2 regions of the Pseudomonas medicaginis genome follow, and region 1 is predicted to be linked to the other one. Evidence: riboswitches for the same ligand, from Rfam matches in the RefSeq annotation. Region 1 holds a riboswitch; the other holds the start of a gene.
The links. A riboswitch is a leader RNA that binds a small molecule or an ion and turns the genes downstream of it on or off. The one in region 1 is predicted to bind cobalamin.

Region 1 (9,491 bases):
TGGCCCTGGGCTTCATCTATGCGGCAGGGCTGATGCTGGTCGGGCTGGAGTTGGGGCTGCTGATCGGCTTGATCGCCGGGCTGGCGGCCATCGTCCCGTACATGGGCTTCGTGATCGGTATTGGCGCGGCATTGGTCGCCGGGTTGTTCCAGTTCGGCGGCGACTTGTACCCGATGGTCGGCATCGTGTCGGTGTTCATGGTCGGGCAGGCCTTGGAGGGCATGGTGCTGACGCCACTGTTGGTGGGCGACCGCATTGGCCTGCACCCGGTGGCGGTGATCTTTGCGATCCTGGCGGGGGGCGAGTTGTTCGGCTTCACCGGGATCCTGCTGGCGCTGCCGGTGGCGGCCGTGATCATGGTGCTGGTGCGGCATATGCACGATCTGTACAAGGATTCGGACATCTACAGCGGCGTCGAAGACCCCGACCTGTAGGGCGAACGGCGGGCGGGGTGTCAGGGAAACTGACGCTCCGCACCCTTGCCGTTGCAAACCTTTGATTTTGCTCGTGGTCCGGCGCATTGTGCGGTCCGCGTCACGGGTATAAACTTTGCGCACTTTACACAGAGGCCACTAACGGTTCCTTGGGAACTGTTCAGTCAGCATGAAACCGATTCAGCTGCCCCTAGGTGTGCGTCTGCGTGATGACGCCACCTTTATCAATTACTACCCAGGCGCCAACGCCGCTGCACTCGGCTATGTCGAGCGGCTTTGCGAAGCCGACGCCGGCTGGACCGAAAGCCTGATCTATCTGTGGGGCAAGGACGGGGTAGGGCGCACGCACCTGTTGCAGGCCGCGTGCCTGCGGTTCGAGCAATTGGGCGAACCGGCGGTGTACCTGCCGTTGGCCGAGTTGCTCGATCGCGGCGTCGAAATCCTCGACAACCTTGAGCAGTACGAGCTGGTGTGCCTGGACGACCTCCAGGCCGTGGCCGGCAAGGCTGACTGGGAAGAAGCGCTGTTCCATCTGTTCAATCGGTTGCGTGACAGCGGTCGGCGCTTGCTGATCGCCGCCTCGACCTCGCCTCGGGAACTGCCAGTGAAGCTGGCGGACCTTAAATCCCGCCTCACCCTGGCGCTGATCTTCCAGATGCGCCCGCTGTCCGACGAAGACAAGCTCCGTGCCTTGCAACTGCGCGCTTCCCGACGTGGCCTGCACCTGACCGACGAAGTCGGGCATTTCATCCTCACCCGTGGTACCCGCAGCATGAGCGCGTTGTTCGAACTGCTCGAACGCCTCGACCAGGCCTCGCTCCAGGCCCAGCGCAAGCTGACTATTCCTTTTTTGAAAGAAACATTGGGCTGGTAGAAGCGTTGCAAGTAGTGGCTCTTGGCCTGCTCTGGGCGCGACGAAACCCACGGTCCTGCTGGGCGGCAGGCCACGTGACGTTCAAAATGGGCTTAAGCGCTTAGATGTAAACGCAAAACCGAGAAGTCACATTTGCATCGATTGAATTTGCAAATGAGGTTGATAGAAGGCATAGTCTCGCCATCTTTACTACTCCAGCCACGGTCGTGCCCATGCTAAATCGCTTCGCACCCCTCGTGCCTCTCGCACTCGTTACCCTGTTGTTCGGTTGCGCTGCCCACTCCCCAGTGTCCCAGCAAGTACAACAACCACAGGTTCAGAACACCGTTACCGCCCAGTCTTCCTCCGTGTCCTTCCAGGAAGAAATGGCCAACGACAAAGAGCTGGCAGCCTTCGCCGGCAACAAGCCTTACCAACTTCCGGTGCTGGCCGACAGCATCCTGGAACGTGGCATGTCGTTGATCGGCACCCGTTATCGCTTTGGCGGCACCTCTGAAGCCGGGTTCGATTGCAGCGGTTTCATTGGCTACCTGTTCCGCGAAGAGGCCGGCATGAACCTGCCGCGTTCCACTCGCGAAATGATCAACGTGAACGCCCCGCTGGTAGCACGCAACCAGTTGGAGCCCGGTGACCTGCTGTTCTTCAGCACCAACGGTCGTCGCGGGCGCGTCAGCCACGCCGGTATCTACCTGGGCGACAACCAGTTCATCCATTCCAGCAGCCGCCGCAGCGGTGGCGTGCGGATCGACAGCCTGGGCGACAGCTACTGGAGCAAGACTTTCATCGAAGCCAAGCGCGCCCTCGCCATGGCACCGACCGTGGTCACTGCTCGCAAGTAAGCACACAGTTTGTAAGGCAAACTTAAAGTCTTACTTGAAGTTTGCTGCATAGCCGCTAGAATCCTTGATCATTGATTGATGGCAATCCGCCTGCGTATTACGCAGGCGGATTTGTTTTCATGCCCACGGCAGAAAAGCCGCATCCAGATCAGGATTGTTCTGCATATGTCGACGTCGGCCCGCCTCTCGCTCATGTTCTTCGCCGCACTGCTCAGTGCGTGTGCCAGCCGTACCCCGCCGCCAGCACCGGTGCGGGCCCCGGTGGTCTTTGCCCCCTCGCAATCCTTTTCCCCGGCCGCCGAAGATGTGCTCTTCCGGGCGCTGGGCCTGGTGGGTACGCCTTATCGTTGGGGCGGTAACACGCCGGATTCAGGCTTCGATTGCAGTGGCTTGATCGGCTATGTGTACCGCGACGCCGCCGGTATTGCGCTGCCACGTTCCACGCGGGAAATGATCAGCATGCGGGCGCCTGAAGTGGGTAAGGACGCGTTGCAGAGCGGTGACCTGGTTTTCTTCGCCACCAACGGCGGCTCCCAGGTCAGCCACGCGGGGATCTATGTCGGCGAGGGGCGCTTCGTGCATGCGCCGGCCACGGGTGGCACGGTCAAGCTCGACAGCCTGTCCAAGGCTTATTGGCAGAAGGCTTACCTGGGCGCCAAGCGTGTGTTGCAACCGGAGCACCTGGCGCGTAATCCCTGAGATGGCGTTGCGCGGATGCACTTTGTGACGGGGGGTATCCCCGCTGGCTGCGCAGCAGCCCCACTACCGCAAATCGCGGCGTGTCAGGCGACTCGCAACCAGGCAGCTATTTTGGGGCTGCTTCGCAGCCCAGCGGGGATAAATCCCCTCGCCACAAAGGTGGACAGTTTTATTTAGCGGACACCCTCCAGATCTTGTTCCCCACGTCATCGGCCACCAAAAGCCCGCCTTGTTTATCAATCACCACGCCCACCGGCCGGCCCTGGGCTTTCTCGTCCGCATCGAGGAACCCGGTCAGCACATCCACCGGTTGCCCCACCGGTTTGCCGCCATTGAACGGTACGAAAATCACCTTATAGCCACTGTGGGGCTTACGGTTCCAGGAGCCGTGCTGGCCGACGAAAGCCCCTTCGGTAAACGGTGCGGGCAAGGTGCTGCCCTCGGCGAAGGTCAGGCCCAATGATGCCGTGTGGGGCCCCACGGCGTAGTCCGGAGCGATGGCCTTGGCCACCAGGGCCGGGTTCTGGGGTTCGACCCGGGTATCGACGTTCTGCCCGTAATAGCTATAGGGCCAGCCATAAAAGGCGCCGTCCTTGACCGAGGTGATGTAGTCCGGCACCAGGTCGCTGCCGATCTCATCCCGCTCGTTGACCGCTGTCCACAGCGCGCCGCTGCGGGGCTCCCAGGCCAAGCCGTTGGGGTTGCGCAGGCCCGAGGCGAAGATCCGGTGATTGCCGCTGGCACGGTCCACTTCCCAGATGGCGGCGCGACCTTCTTCGGCCTCCATGCCATTTTCCGCAACGTTGCTGTTCGAGCCGGTGGTGACGTACAGCTTGCTGCCGTCACGGCTGGCAATCACGTTTTTGGTCCAGTGGTGGTTGAGGGTGCCACCGGGCAGATCGACGACTTTGGTCGGCTGGGCCTTGATTTGCGTGTCGCCATCCTTGTAGGGGAAGCGGATCAGTCGGTCGGTATCGGCCACGTACAGGTCATTGCCGATCAGGGTCATGCCGAAGGGCGAGTTGAGGTTTTCCAGGAACACCGTACGGGTTTCGGCAACGCCGTCGTGATCGGTGTCGCGCAACAACGTGATGCGATTGGGGCTGGGCACCCCGGCTCCGGCGCGGCCCATGACCTTTTTCATCACCCAGCCACGAATGCCCTTGGCGTCGTCCGGCTTGGGCGGGGCGTTGGTTTCGGCTACCAGCACATCGCCATTGGGCAACACATAGAGCCAGCGCGGATGGTCCAGCCCTTCGGCGAACGCCCCCACTTGCAGGCCCGGGGCCGCGGTCGGCTTGGCCCCCTCCGGCCAGCCGATGGCTTCGGCGATGTTGACGGTGGGGATCAGGGTCTTGTTCGGTTCAGGCAGTTTTGGCGCGGGGCCGGTGCCATCGGAGACTTGCAGGGTGGAAGACTCGCCACAAGCGACAAGCCCGGTGGCAAGGGCGACGATCAGAAGGTGGGGTGGCTTGAGCATGCTGGCTTCCCTATGAATGCATGTGGTTATTCATAGAGAAGCGTAGACGCGCGATGGTTCAACTGTGGGTAGGCCAGTCAGCCAGGCAGGTTCCCACAGCTTCTTGTGTGCAATGAATCAACCATGGGCCTGTTTGAACAGCACCGCGATGCCAGGGTGGTACTGCCCGGCTTCGTTGCGCAGCTTGCGATAGGCGTAAGGGAAGTACCAGGCCACGGCGCAGGTGTTTTCCTTCTGCAGGTCGTCGATCATGTCCTGCAGTTCTTCGGGTGTGGCGCTTTGCTGGGCTTTTTGCGGCGAGACGAACAGGCAGCCCAGCTTCAGGTCGCTGGCGTAGCTGATGCGCTTGGCATCGCTGGTGGCTTCCGACAGTGGCTGGGTCAGGTTCAGGTTGTTGACCTTGGGCCAGCGTTGGGTGGCCTGGATGAAGGCGCGTTCCTCGGTGCTGGCGATAAACAGATCGGCGCTGACGTTACGTTCGCCTTCTTCATTCTGCTTGCGAGTCGGCGCGTTCTGCAGCGTCACCATCTCTGCCATCCAGGCGGCGGCCGAGAGCAAGCCAAGGTTGGCCCGTTCATCGAACCAATAGGGCGTGTCATTATCGCCGCGCACGGCATTGTAGCGGTCGATGCAATCAAACCAGCGTTCCAGTACCGGACGCAGGAATTCCAGCTTTGGATTGCTGATGAGCATGCCTTGCATGTTTTTGCCCTCTTGTTCTTGTGATATCGGGTCGTGATGCCTATTTGATATCACTTGCCGCAGCGTGGCACAAGATTGACGTCACTTTATTGATCCGGGCCAATGTTCGGTACATAAGCCGTGGCGGCTTTAATTGACGCTCCACCCCCAACCCTCTAACCTTCGCCGCTTGTTTCAGGTGCTCTGTGGCCGTGGCCGACAGAGTGAAACAGGGAAGCCGGTGAGTGCATACGAACCCGGCGCTGCCCCCGCAACGGTAAATGAGTCAACGCTGTGCTCAAGCCACTGTGTCGCAGACATGGGAAGGCGCACAGACCGGCATTGTGCCGCTCATGAGCCCGGAGACCGGCCTGATCCATCCAACGGCATCACGGTGGGCGATGCCAGGCTTGTTGCCGTCCTTTTTTGTGCCCGCCCGCCGTTATCCAATCCCAACGGAGAGCCCCCATGACCGACTCCCTCATGACCGATACGTCTGATCGCGATGAGCGCCACCTGGCGCGCATGCTGCGCAAGAAAGCCGTGATCGACGAACGCATCGCCAACTCGCCGAACGAATGCGGTTTGTTGCTGGTGCTGACCGGTAACGGCAAGGGCAAGAGCAGCTCGGCGTTCGGCATGCTGGCCCGGTCCATGGGCCATGGCATGCAATGCGGCGTGGTGCAGTTCATCAAGGGTCGTAACAGCACCGGTGAAGAATTGTTTTTCCGCCGTTTCCCGGAGCAAGTGCGTTTTCATGTCATGGGTGAAGGCTTCACCTGGGAAACCCAGGACCGCCAGCGCGACATCGCCGCCGCCGAAGCGGCCTGGGCCGTCTCGCGGCAATTGCTCAGTGATCCGTCCATCGGCCTGGTGGTGCTCGACGAATTGAATATCGCCCTCAAGCACGGCTACCTCGACCTCGATCAGGTGCTGAGCGATCTGCAGGCCCGTCCGCCGATGCAACACGTGGTGGTGACCGGTCGCGGCGCTAAGCCCGAACTGATTGAGCTGGCCGACACCGTGACTGAAATGGGCATGATCAAGCACGCATTCCAGGCGGGTATCAAGGCACAGAAAGGCGTCGAACTGTGAGCGATGCTGCCATGACCCGCCACTGTCCGGCGGTGCTGATCGCAGCGCCGGCCTCGGGCCAAGGCAAGACCACCGTCACCGCAGCGCTGGCCCGGTTGCATCGCAACCAGGGACGCAAGGTGCGCGTCTTCAAGTGCGGCCCGGACTTCCTCGACCCGATGATCCTGGAGCGGGCCAGCGGCGCGCCGGTCTATCAATTGGACATGTGGATGGTCGGCGAGCAGGAAAGCCGCCGGCTGTTGTGGGAAGCCGCCGCCGAAGCGGACCTGATCCTGATCGAAGGGGTGATGGGGCTGTTCGACGGCACCCCGTCCAGCGCCGACCTGGCGCGGCATTTTGGCGTGCCGGTGCTGGCGGTGATCGACGGCACGGCCATGGCCCAGACCTTCGGCGCCCTGGCCCTGGGCCTGGCCCGCTATCAACCGGACCTGCCGTTCGCCGGGGTCTTGGCCAACCGGGTCGGCACCTTGCGCCACGCGCAATTGCTCGAAGGCAGCCTGACCGAAGGCTTGCGTTGGTACGGCGCGCTGTCCCGGGAGACCGGGATCGAGCTGCCCAGCCGTCATCTCGGGTTGGTCCAGGCCAGTGAGTTGAACGACCTCGACCTGCGCCTCGACGCGGCGGCCGATGCCTTGGCCGGCAGCTGCGAAGTCGCGCTGCCGCCTGCCGTCGAATTCGCGGCCCCTGAGGTGATCAATCCCGAGCCGTTGCTCGAGGGTGTGCGCATCGCCGTTGCCCGCGACGAGGCGTTTGCCTTCACCTACGGCGCCAGTCTCGATCTGCTGCGGGCCATGGGTGCGCAGTTGCGCTTTTTTTCGCCGATCCATGACACCGAACTGCCTGAGGCTGACAGTCTGTACCTGCCCGGCGGTTACCCCGAGCTGCATCACGTTGCGTTAGCTGAGAATGCCCCGATGCTGGCAGCGATCCGGGCTCACCATGCAGCCGACAAGCCATTGCTCGCCGAGTGTGGCGGCATGCTGTATCTGCTGGATTCATTGACAGACGTCGACGGCACCCGTGCCGAACTGCTGGGTTTGCTGGCCGGTGAGGCGCAGATGCAAAAACGCCTGGCGGCCCTGGCGCTGCAATCGGTGGAGCTGCCGGAAGGCACCCTGCGTGGGCACACTTACCATCATTCGTTGACCAGCACGGAGCTTGAGCCGATTGCCCGTGGGCACAGTCCCAATGGTGGGCGCGGGGCGGAGGCGGTTTTCCGGCAGGGGCGGATGACGGCTTCCTATGTGCACTTTTATTTCCCGTCGAATCCGCGAGCGATCGCCGGGCTGTTTGCGCCTGGCCTTGAGGCCGCCTTCGCGAGCAAGCCCGCTCCCACATTTGATCACCTGAACCCTGTGGGAGCGGGCTTGCTCGCGAAGAGGCCATGACCGACAACACTTTCTCCCAGGCCGAACGCGAGGCCATCTACCGCGCCATCGCCGAGCGCCGTGACATGCGCCATTTCAGCGGTGGTACGGTGGAGCCGGCTCTGTTGCGTCGGTTGCTGGAGGCTGCGCACCAGGCGCCCAGCGTCGGTCTGATGCAACCCTGGCGGTTCATCCGCATCAGCGATCGCGCCTTGCGCAGCGATATCCACCGGTTGGTGGAACAGGAGCGCATCCGCACCGCCGAGGCCTTGGGTGAGCGCAGCGATGCGTTCATGACGCTCAAGGTCGAAGGCATCAACGATTGCGCCGAGGTGTTGGTGGCGGCGTTGATGGATGACCGCGAGCGGCACATCTTCGGTCGCCGGACCTTGCCGGAAATGGACCTGGCCTCGCTGTCCTGCGCCATCCAGAACCTGTGGCTGGCCTCCCGCGCCGAGGGGCTGGGGATGGGCTGGGTATCGCTGTTCGAACCCCAGGCCCTGGCCGACCTGCTGGGCCTGCCCGCCGGGGCCAAGCCGCTGGCGATCCTCTGCCTGGGCCCGGTCGAAGGTTTTTACCCGGCGCCGATGCTCGCCCTGGAAGGTTGGGCGCAACCGCGTCCGCTCAATGAACTGTTGTATGAAAACCGTTGGGGAGTGAGCCCATGAGTGTGGCGTTGCTCAGTGCCGCCGCAGTGGCGCTGGATGCGCTGTGGGGCGAGCCCCGGCGCTGGCATCCGCTGGTGGCATTCGGCGGCTTTGCCGATCGCATCGAACAACGCTTCAACGCCGGCGGACGCGGCTGGCGCAGCCACGGGGTGACGGCGTGGGTGATCGCCGTGGTGCCGCTGACGCTGCTGGCCACGGCCCTGTCGTGGGCGCCGATGGTGGGCTGGTTGGTGGAGATCCTGGCGTTGTACTGTGCCCTCGGCCTGCGCAGCCTCGGTGAGCACGTCGAACCGGTGGCCCAGGCGTTGCGCAGCGGCGATCTTGACCAGGCGCGCCAGCGCGTCGGCTACCTGGTCAGCCGCGAAACCCGCGAGCTGGACGAAACCGCCGTGGCCCGCGCCGCCACCGAATCGGTCCTGGAAAACGGCAGCGACGCGGTGTTCGCCGCGCTGTTCTGGTTCGCCGTGGCCGGCGCGCCCGGTGTGGTGTTGTACCGGTTGAGCAATACCCTCGACGCCATGTGGGGCTATCGCAACGAACGCTTCGAGCGCTTCGGCTGGGCCGCCGCCAAGATCGATGATGGGCTCAACTACATTCCGGCGCGCCTGGTGGCGTTGACCTACGCGCTGCTCGGCAAGACCCGCCTGGCCCTCAAGTGCTGGCGCCGCCAGGGGCCCACCTGGGACAGCCCCAACGCCGGGCCGGTGATGGCCGCCGGGGCCGGTGCGCTGGGGGTCGAACTGGGCGGGGCGGCGGTTTACCACGGCGAACTGCACCAGCGTCCGCCGTTGGGTGAAGGCGTGCCGGCGAGTGCCGATTCCATTGATCGCGGCTGGCAATTGGTCCAGCGCGGCGTATGGTTGTGGTTGCTGATTCTCTGCCTGGGAGCTGAGTTTTATGCTTGAGCACGGCGGACGCTTGCGCAACGCGGCCCGGCAATACGGCATTGCCGAGGCCGATTGGCTCGATTTGTCCAGTGGCCTCGCGCCTTGGCCGTTCGACGTCCCGGCGATCCCCTTGCGGGCCTGGGCGCGCCTGCCGGAAACCGATGACGGCTTGGAACAGGCCGCCTGCGATTACTACGGCGCATTGGACGTGCTGCCGGTGGCCGGTTCGCAGATGGCCATCCAACTGTTGCCGCGCCTGCGTCGCAGCGGCAAGGTCGGCGTCTTGTCGCCGTGTTACGCCGAGCACGCCGAAGCCTGGCGCCGCAGTGGCTATATCGTGCGCGAAGTGTTGGAAACGGAAGTGGATTTCTTCCTCGACAGCCTCGACGTGCTGGTGGTGGTCAATCCGAACAACCCCACGGGCCTGAGCCTGGCGCCCGAGCGCTTGCTGGACTGGCATGCTCGCC
Region 2 (9,491 bases), 3.0 Mb from region 1:
CCCCGTGCTGCGCCAGGCTGCCCAGTTCCTCCCCAGCGGGCATCGGGGATTTATCGGCGTAACGGGTGAGGATCAGGCTCTGGGAGATGTCCGGCAGGGTCAGTTCGGCGCCCAGCAGGGCGGCGCAGGCTGAGGTTGCAGTCACGCCCGGGATGATCTCGAAAGGAATGTCCAGTTCCCGCAGGCAACGAATCTGCTCGCCGATGGCGCCGTACAGGCTTGGATCGCCAGAATGCACCCGGGCCACGTCCTGGCCCTTGGAATGGGCGTTCCTGATCAATTCGATGATTTGTTCCAGATGCAACTCGGCGCTGTTGATCACCTGCTCGGCGCGATGGCCTTCAAGAACGGCGGTCGGCACCAGCGAGCCGGCGTAGATGATCACCGCGCATTGGCGGATCAATCGCTGGCCTTTGACTGTGATGAGGTCCGGGTCGCCGGGGCCGGCGCCGATGAAGTACACGGTCATGACCGGCTCCTGTGAAAGGTGGGTGAGCGCCGCCAGATGAAGATCGCTCATGATCCTGGGCGACGATTATCGGGATTTACGCCACGACCGCCAATGCCAACGTGCTCTTGGGGCCTGTTTGGCGAGTAATCAACAGCGTCGCGGCCATCGTGCCCAACTGGTCGGCCATGGCCAGGGCGGCGCTTTCGGCGATGCCGTAGCAGCCGGTTCGCTCGAAAGCGATCTCGGAGCGGTGGCTGAGCCGTTGTTCGTAGCCGGCCAACTGTCGGGCACTGAAGCAGGTCAGCGGCAGGGCCAGTTGCCCGGCCAGTTCCAGCAGCCCGGGCTCGTCACGCTTGAGGTCGATACTGGCCAGGGCTCGTACCTGGTGAAGCTCGATGCCATGGGCCCGCAACGTCTGTTCGAGCAAGGCCCGCAGCGTGCCGGCCGGACAACCACGCTGGCAGCCCAGGCCGACCACCAGCATCGGCCTGTTGCTCATGCGTCGTGGTGGGCCTGGCCGTCACGGCGAAACAGCCAGGCGCTGATCAGGCCCAGGGCCAGCCAGAATGCGACGTTGGTCACCTGCGAGGCGATCTTGAACTGGCTCTCAAGTGCTTCGGGCGCCAGCATCGAGTGGACTTCGGGTTGCGGCGCTCCGATGACGTGGGGCACCAGCAACGTCGCCACGCCCAGCAGTTTCAGCAGCCAATGCCGACCAAAGGCGACCAGGGCGATGCCCACCGCCGTGGATGCCGCGGTGCCGATCCACCACATCTGCCGCTGGGCCAGGTCGGCCGCCGCGGTGCCGGGCAGTTCCGGGGGCAGGCCGAGGGTCGGCGCCAGGACAAACGTGGCATAACCGGCCAGGCCCCAGAGCAGGCCCTGGGCAGTGCGCGTCGGTGTGCGCAAGGTGTACAAGCCCGCCAGCATCAGGGCAAACCCCACGGCGACCACCAGGTTGCCGCCAGTGGTGGACAGCACGCGCTGCCAGCCATCTTCCGGCTCCCACGCTTCGGCGTCGTGAGTGTGAGCAACGCCGTCGGCATGTTCATGGACCTCGGCCGCCGGAGCCTTCTCGAAGGTTTCCGCCTGGAGAATCAGCGGCGATACCCAGAAACTCTGCAACAGGGTCAGCAGCAGGGCGGCCAGCAAGCCGCTGAAACCGGCGGTCTGCACAATACGCTTGATCATGTCGTCAGTTCTCAATGGCAGGGGAAGGCGGCGCTGTGGCGGGTGTCGTGGGCGGCGTTGTGCACCGCTTCGATGTGGGAAAAGCCAGCGAAATAGACCAGCCCCGCACCCAGGATCGACGCCAGGATCGCGGCGCTCAGGCGTTGGCTCAAGGTGGTGCTGCTGCTGGCGGTGCGGGCGGTGCTGCTGATGGTCGACATGGCGCTTCCCTCTGATTTTGTTCCGCGGGGGAAGCGAGCGCGATGAGACCCCGGGCGAAAGCCCGCCAAGGTTCGAACAGCGCCCGCCCACCGCGGGTTTGTTGATGCATGAGTCATGGGCCGGTCTCCGGGCTCGCGAGGGGCGGGGCTTGCGCCTGGCCTGCAAGCGTCACCTTCCCATGTCCTGGGACACAGTGGTTCAGACGCTTCGCTCGCTTACCGTTGCGGGGGCAGCACCGGACTGACGTGGCCTTGGAGTAAAGCACACGATTCACCGGTTTCCCGTTTCACCCTGTGAAGGGCACCCGTAACTAGGCGCACAGGAGAGCATGGGCGGGGGGCGGGCGTCAATGCGGAGAGAGGGCCGCTGCGCTGCCCAATCGCGAGCAAGCTCGCTCCCACACAAGGATTTGCGCCGGGCCCAAAATTCAAGACCAATGCAGATCCAATGTGGGAGCGAGCTTGCTCGCGATGGCGGTAGCAAGGACACCGCAGAACTTACTTGCGGAGATTGACCCGCCCCCACACCCTGCGTAGCCTTGCGCCTTCGAGGTTCTTCGGCCTGCGCCGAAGCTAAGAAGGGAACGCGGTCAAAGCCGCGGCTGCCCCCGCAACTGTGAACGGTGAGGTTTCTGCAAGGCCACTGTGCATGCCTTTTTACGCAAGGCGCACGGGAAGGCGCAGCAATTGCCAGTCGAAAGATTGGCCCGCCGTCAGCCAGGAGACCTGCCTCGAGACAGATTTTTCACTACAACCGGGCGGGGTGATCCGGTGGCGAAATCTTCCGCGCACGCCTGTGCCAGCGGTTGTCGTCCCGTTTGCCCGCCACCTTGCCAAAGGGCATCCGATGAAAACACTGGCCAAACTCCCTGTCACCATCGTCACCGGTTTCCTCGGCTCGGGTAAGACCACCTTGCTGCGGCACATGCTCGACAACGCCCAGGGCCGCCGTATCGCCGTGATCGTCAACGAATTCGGCGAGCTGGGCATCGACGGCGAGATCCTCAAGCAGTGCTCCATCGGCTGCACCGAAGAGGAAGCCAACGGCCGCGTCTATGAACTGGCCAACGGCTGCCTGTGCTGCACGGTGCAGGAAGAGTTCTTCCCGGTGATGCGCGAACTGGTGGCCCGGCGTGGCGACCTCGACCACATCCTCATCGAAACCTCTGGCCTGGCCCTGCCCAAGCCGCTGGTCCAGGCCTTCCAATGGCCGGAAATCCGCAGCGCCTGCACCGTCGATGCGGTGATCACCGTGGTCGACAGCCCGGCCGTGGCCGCTGGCACCTTTGCTGCTTTCCCCGACCAGGTCGATGCCATGCGCAAACTCGACCCGAACCTGGACCACGAATCGCCGCTGCACGAACTGTTCGCCGACCAACTGGCGAGCGCCGACCTGGTGATCCTCAACAAGGCCGACCTGATCAGCCCAGAAGACCTGGCCAAAGTTCGCCTGGAAGTCGCCGAAGAGCTGCCACCGGCAGTCAAGGTCATCGAAGCCAGCAGCGGTCGCCTGCCGCTGGATGTGCTGATCGGCCTGGGGGCCGGTTCCGAAGAACACATCGACGGCCGCCACAGCCATCACGATCACCACCACGATGGCGACGATGATGACCACGATCATGACGCCTTCGATTCCATTTCCATCGAATTGCCCCAGGCCGACGAAAGCCTGTTGCTCGACGCACTGACGCAACTGGTGGTCCAGCACGGCGTACTGCGAGTCAAGGGTTTCGCGGCGATCCCGAACAAGCCGATGCGCCTTTTGATCCAGGGCGTCGGCACGCGTTTCGACAAGCATTTCGACCGCCAGTGGGGCGCCGGGGAAGCGCGGGTCACCCGCCTGGTGCTGATCGGCCAGGCGCTCGATGCCGCACTGCTCGAAGCGCAGTTGCGCGCCGCCCTCAGCGCCTGAGCCATGCACCTGCTCAGGACCCAGCCCGGCGGTTTCGTGTCGGATGACAACATTGCCGACCTGGGGCAAACCCCCGCCGAACTGGTGATCCTGTGCAGCGGCGACTCCAGCCTGGCGCTGCTGGCCGAAGCGGCGCGGCAGTTACCGGACGACTACCCGGAGTTTCGCCTGGCCAATCCGATGCAGGTGCAGAACCACGCCTCGGTGGACCTGTATTTCGAAGACGTGCTGCGCCACGCCAAGGTCATCCTGCTGTCGCTGCACGGCGGTATCGGCTATTGGCGCTACGGCATCGAACGGCTGATGGCGTTGGCCGGGCGCGGAGTGAAGTTGATCCTGGTGCCGGGGGACGATCGACCGGACCCGGAACTCAGTGACCTGAGCAACGTGGCCGCCGCGGACCGCGACCGGCTCTGGCAGTTCTTGCGCCAGGGCGGCCTGGGCAATGCCCTGGACCTGTTTCACAACCTCGGCAGTCAATGGTTCGGCCGCGATTATCCGTGGGCCGAGCCACAGGCCCTGCCACGCACGGCGATCTATCACCCGCTGAAAACCAGCGCCAGCCTTGGCGATTGGCAAACCGATTGGAGCGTCGGGCAGCCGGTGGCGGCGGTGCTGTTTTATCGCTCCCACCTGCAAGCGGCGAACACCGCGTTCATCGACGTGTTTTGCCAGCGCCTGCACGCCGCCGGGCTCAATCCGTTGCCGATTGCCGTGGCGAGTCTGAAGGAGCCGGCTTGCCTTGCGCAGGTAGAGGACTGGCTGGACGAGGTGGAGGCAGGGGTCATCCTCAACACCACCGGCTTCGCTCAATCCAGCCCTGAAGCCCCGCACTTGCGGCCGTTTCGCCGCAACATCCCGGTGATCCAGGCCATTTGCGCCCAGGACAACGAACCTGGCTGGCGTGCCAGCGAGCAGGGCCTGGGCCCGCGGGACCTGGCAATGCACATTGCCTTGCCGGAACTGGACGGCCGGATCATCAGCCGCCCGATCAGTTTCAAGGACCTGGCCTGGCGCAGCGAGCGCAGCCAGAGCGATGTGGTCTGCTACCGCGCCACGCCCGAACGCATGGACTTTGTCGCCGAGCTGGCCCGACGCTGGACCACCCTGGCGCGTTTGCCCAATGCCCAAAAGCGTGTGGCGCTGATCCTCGCCAACTACCCGACCCGCGACGGACGCATCGGCAACGGTGTGGGTCTGGACACCCCGGCAGCGGCCTTGAATATCTTGCAGACCCTGCAGGTTGAAGGCTATCCATTGCCGGCTGAACTGCCGGCGAGCGGCACTGCGTTGATCCAGCAATTGCTCGGCGGGGTCAGTAACGACCTGGACAGCCTCGACTTGCGTCCCTGTCACCAGAGCCTGGCCCTTGCCGAGTACCAGGCCTTGTTCGACGCACTGCCCGAAGCCAATCGCCAAGCGGTGCTGGCGCGCTGGGGCTCGCCCGAGCGGGATCCGATGTTCCGCGAGGGACGCTTGATGGTCGCCGGCCTGCGCCTGGGCCTGACGTTCGTCGGCATCCAGCCGGCGCGGGGTTACCAGGTCGACCCGAGTGCGGTGTACCACGACCCGGACCTGGTGCCGCCCCACAGTTACCTGGCGTTTTATTTCTGGCTGCGTCACACCTACGGCGTCCACGGGGTGATTCACGTCGGCAAGCACGGCAACCTTGAATGGCTGCCGGGCAAGGGCGTCGGGCTCTCGGAAAACTGCTGGCCGGACGTGCTGTTGGGGCCGCTGCCGAATATCTATCCGTTCATCGTCAACGACCCGGGTGAGGGCGCCCAGGCCAAGCGTCGCACCCAGGCGGTCATCATCGACCACTTGATGCCGCCCCTGACCCGGGCCGAAACCTATGGGCCGTTGCGTCACCTCGAGTTGTTGGCGGATGAGTATTACGACGCGCAATTACTCGATCCGCGCCGCGCCCGGGAGTTGCAGCGGGATATTCTCGACCTGGTGCGCGAAACCCACATCGACCGCGAGCTGCAACTGGATGTCGCCCTCGACAGCGAGGCCGACGCGGCGATCTGGCTGCCACGCCTGGACACCTACCTGTGCGACTTGAAGGAGTCGCAGATCCGCGACGGCCTGCACATTTTTGGCGAGTCGCCCAGCGGGCGGTTGCGCATCGACACGTTGCTGGCGTTGCTGCGCATTCCCCGGGGCGACGGCAAAGGCGCGCAGTCGAGCCTGTTGCGGGCGCTGGCCAAGGCGTTCGGGCTGGGTTTCGATCCGCTGGACTGTGCCTTGGCCGATCCCTGGGCTGGCGACCGTCCCGAGGCGTTGCGTCAGGTCAGCGCCGAACCTTGGCGTACCGCCGGTGATACCCGCGAGCGCCTGGAGCTGTTCGCGGCACAGTTGATCGAGCAGGCGCTGGATGGTGCAGTGGAGCAGCTCGACGCGCCGGGTTGGGAGGTGGTGGGCAGCATCATTGAAAACCTGCGATCCATCGTGGCTCCGCGGCTGGACGCTTGCGGCCCGGCGGAAATGCGCGGCTTGCTCGATGCCCTGAACGGGCGCTTCGTGCCTGCCGGCCCCAGCGGTGCGCCGAGTCGCGGGCGCCTCGACGTGTTGCCCACCGGGCGCAACTTCTTCTCGGTGGACGTGCGCAACCTGCCCACCACCACGGCATGGCGCATCGGTTTCCAGTCGGCGAACCTGATTCTTGAGCGGCACTTGCAGGACCACGGTGACCACCTGCGTCAGCTCGGCCTGTCGGTGTGGGGCACCGCCACCATGCGCACCGGTGGTGACGACATCGCCCAGGCCATGGCGTTGATGGGCGTGCGTCCGGTGTGGGCCACCGGCAGCCAGCGGGTCGATGACTTCGAGATCTTGCCGCTGAGCCTGCTGGACCGGCCTCGGGTCGACGTCACGTTGCGCGTGTCCGGGTTCTTCCGGGATGCCTTTGCCAACCTGATCCGCTTGTTCGATGCCGCCGTGCAGGCCGTAGCCGCCCTCGATGAGCCGGACGACCTGAACCCCTTGGCGGCCAAGGTGCGCAGCGAGCGCGACGCCTTGCTGGCGTCGGGGCTTGAAGCGGATGCGGCGGCGCGCCAGGCCGGCTGGCGGGTCTTCGGCGCCAAGCCCGGTGCCTATGGTGCAGGCGTGCAGGGCGCGATCGACGGTCGCTTGTGGCAGAGCCGCGAGGATCTGGCCGAGGTTTACCTGAACTGGGGCGGCTACGCCTACGGTGCCAGCGATGAAGGCACCGCCGCCCAGGAACAGTTTTCCCGGCGCTTGAGCCAAGTGCAGGCCGTATTGCAGAACCAGGACAACCGCGAGCACGACCTGCTCGATTCCAACGATTACTACCAGTTCCAGGGCGGCATGCTGGCGGCGGTCGAGACCCTCAGTGGTGATGCGGCGGCCAGTTACCATGGCGATCACAGCCAGCCAGATTTGCCCAAGATCCGTACCCTGAAGGAAGAGCTCAACCGCGTCATCCGTTCCCGCGCAGCGAATCCGAAGTGGATCGACGGCGTGAAGCGTCACGGCTATAAAGGCGCGTTCGAACTGGCGGCGACGGTGGACAACCTGTTCGCCTTCGACGCCACCACCCGGTTGATCGACGATCACCAGTACGCCTTGCTGGCCGATGCCTACCTGCTCGACCCGGACACGCGGGATTTCGTCCGCCAGCACAACCCTGATGCCCTGCGGGACATGACCGAGCGCATGCTCGAGGCGCAGCAGCGGGGCATGTGGCAGGCGCCGGGCGAATACCGCGAGGCGCTGGAGAATCTGTTGCTCGACATTGAGGAAGATGGCTGATGTGCACAATCAGCAGGCATGTGCAGAACCTGTGGCGAGGGGATTTATCCTCGTTGGATCGCAAAGCGATCCCCTATCAGCCCACCTCGGTGTGCCAGTTTTACCACGGTGATATTTTGGGGCTGCTGCGCAGCCCAGCGGGATAAATCCCCTCGCCACAAAGACTGTGTACACACTGAGCTTACCGACCACTCCCGAGAATTCACCATGACCGACACCCCCCATTTCCCGCTCTCCGCCGTGGTCGGCGCCGATGACCTGAAACTGGCCCTGTGCCTGGCCGCCATTGACCCGAAAATTGGCGGTGTGCTGATCGAAGGGCCGCGGGGCATCGCCAAATCCACGTTGGCCCGGGGCCTGGCGGACCTGCTGGCCAGCGGTCAATTCGTCACCTTGCCCCTCGGTGCCACCGAAGAGCGGCTGGTGGGCACCCTGGACCTGGACGCGGCGCTGGGGGAAGGGCGCGCGCAGTTCTCCCCCGGAGTGCTGGCCAAGGCTGACGGTGGCGTGCTCTATGTCGACGAAGTGAACCTGCTGCCCGATCACCTGGTGGATCTGCTGCTCGATGTGGCCGCCAGTGGCACCAACCTGATCGAACGTGACGGCATTTCCCATCGGCATCCGGCGCGCTTTGTGCTGATCGGCACCATGAACCCGGAAGAGGGTGAGCTGCGCCCGCAGTTGCTCGACCGCTTCGGTCTGAACGTCGCCCTCGACGGTCACACCGCACCAGCTGAACGGGGCCAGATCATTCGGCGGCGCCTGGATTTCGACAGCGATCCGCTGGCGTTCTGCGGGCAGTGGGAGGCGACCCAGCAGCAGTTGCGCGAACGTTGCCAACAGGCGCGTGACCGCTTGGCCGGCATCGCCCTGGACGACGCGGCGCTGGCGCAGATCACCGAGCGTTGTTTTGCCGCCGGGGTCGATGGCTTGCGCGCCGACCTGGTCTGGCTGCGGGCGGCCCGGGCCCATGCGGCCTGGCGCGGCGCCGGGGCGATTGCCGATGAAGACATCGATGCGGTCGCCGAATTTGCCTTGCGTCACCGACGGCGTGGGCAGTCGGCACCGGCACCGTCCCAGGCACCGACGGGAACGGGGGCGGAAAAAACCACTGAACCCCATGAAGGCCAAGGCCAGTGGGGCGACCTGCCTGCCCGGGCATTGCCGACCGGGGTCCGGCGCGATGTGCCGAGCTGGCCAAAAAAGCCCTAGGCATTCGCTCCCGTTCGCCGGCGGGGGCGAATGCCAGACCCCGTGCCGGACGACTCGACCAGGGCCGCCAGGGCCGCAGCAAAGCGGCGGCCAGCGGTGCTGTGAACTGGCCGGGGACGTTGCTCAATGGCCGGCCGCGCCTGCGTGAGGACCTGCGCTGGCACGGTCGTCATCGCTCGCCCCATGAGCTGTGGCTGGTCATCGTCGATGCGTCGGCTTCGACCCGTCGTCATCGTGCATTGAGTGACGGCAAGGGCCTGCTGGCGCAGTTGTTCGACGACGCCTACCGACAACGCGCCCGCTTGGCGCTGTTGACGGCCAGCGGCACGCTCCCCAATTGGCAGGTGCAAGGGCTCAAGGCCTCGGCGGGCCTGCGCGCCTGGCTCGATGGGTTGGGTGCCGGTGGCGGAACACCGTTGCTGGCAGCGCTGAACGAGGCCGGGCGCTGGCTGGTGGCGCGACGCAAGCGCTACCCGGCGGAGCAGCAACGGGTGTTGGTGATGACCGACGGACGCGTCAAGGAGGGGCTTTCCCCGGCGGGACTGGATTGCCCGTGCCTGTTGATCGACATCGAAAGAGGCCCGATTCGCCTGGGCCGGGCCCGGCAGTTGGCGGGGCAGTTGCAGGCGGAGTATCGGCATATCGATGAAACCACTTGAACTGTTCTTCGGTTGTGAAGGCCTCATCGCGAGCAAGCTCGCTCCCACATTTGCTTTCGTTGTGCACACATAACGGATGAACACCACGG

Region 2: linked by a shared signal. The riboswitch ahead of cobW (cobalamin biosynthesis protein CobW) and the one ahead of cobO (cob(I)yrinic acid a,c-diamide adenosyltransferase) in region 1 are both predicted to bind cobalamin.

The regions. Positions count from the first base shown of each region.
Region 1 covers NZ_OZ221631.1:5,702,036-5,711,526, reverse strand. The annotation lists gene ACMTA2_RS24990 (AI-2E family transporter) at 1-434, shown strand, start outside; gene hda (DnaA regulatory inactivator Hda) at 604-1,308, shown strand; gene ACMTA2_RS24980 (C40 family peptidase) at 1,521-2,147, shown strand; gene ACMTA2_RS24975 (C40 family peptidase) at 2,313-2,846, shown strand; gene ACMTA2_RS24970 (PQQ-dependent sugar dehydrogenase) at 3,016-4,326, opposite strand; gene ACMTA2_RS24965 (hypothetical protein) at 4,444-5,028, opposite strand; cobalamin riboswitch at 5,188-5,396, shown strand; gene cobO (cob(I)yrinic acid a,c-diamide adenosyltransferase) at 5,491-6,102, shown strand; gene ACMTA2_RS24955 (cobyrinic acid a,c-diamide synthase CobB) at 6,114-7,490, shown strand; gene bluB (5,6-dimethylbenzimidazole synthase) at 7,487-8,137, shown strand; gene cbiB (adenosylcobinamide-phosphate synthase CbiB) at 8,134-9,042, shown strand; gene cobD (threonine-phosphate decarboxylase CobD) at 9,035-9,491, shown strand, end outside.
Region 2 covers NZ_OZ221631.1:2,746,439-2,755,929, forward strand. The annotation lists gene cobM (precorrin-4 C(11)-methyltransferase) at 1-469, opposite strand, end outside; gene ACMTA2_RS12215 (cobalamin biosynthesis protein) at 546-950, opposite strand; gene ACMTA2_RS12220 (CbtA family protein) at 947-1,642, opposite strand; gene ACMTA2_RS12225 (CbtB domain-containing protein) at 1,654-1,842, opposite strand; cobalamin riboswitch at 1,944-2,166, opposite strand; cobalamin riboswitch at 2,376-2,590, shown strand; gene cobW (cobalamin biosynthesis protein CobW) at 2,690-3,754, shown strand; gene cobN (cobaltochelatase subunit CobN) at 3,758-7,531, shown strand; gene ACMTA2_RS12240 (magnesium chelatase ATPase subunit I) at 7,739-8,743, shown strand; gene ACMTA2_RS12245 (vWA domain-containing protein) at 8,845-9,402, shown strand.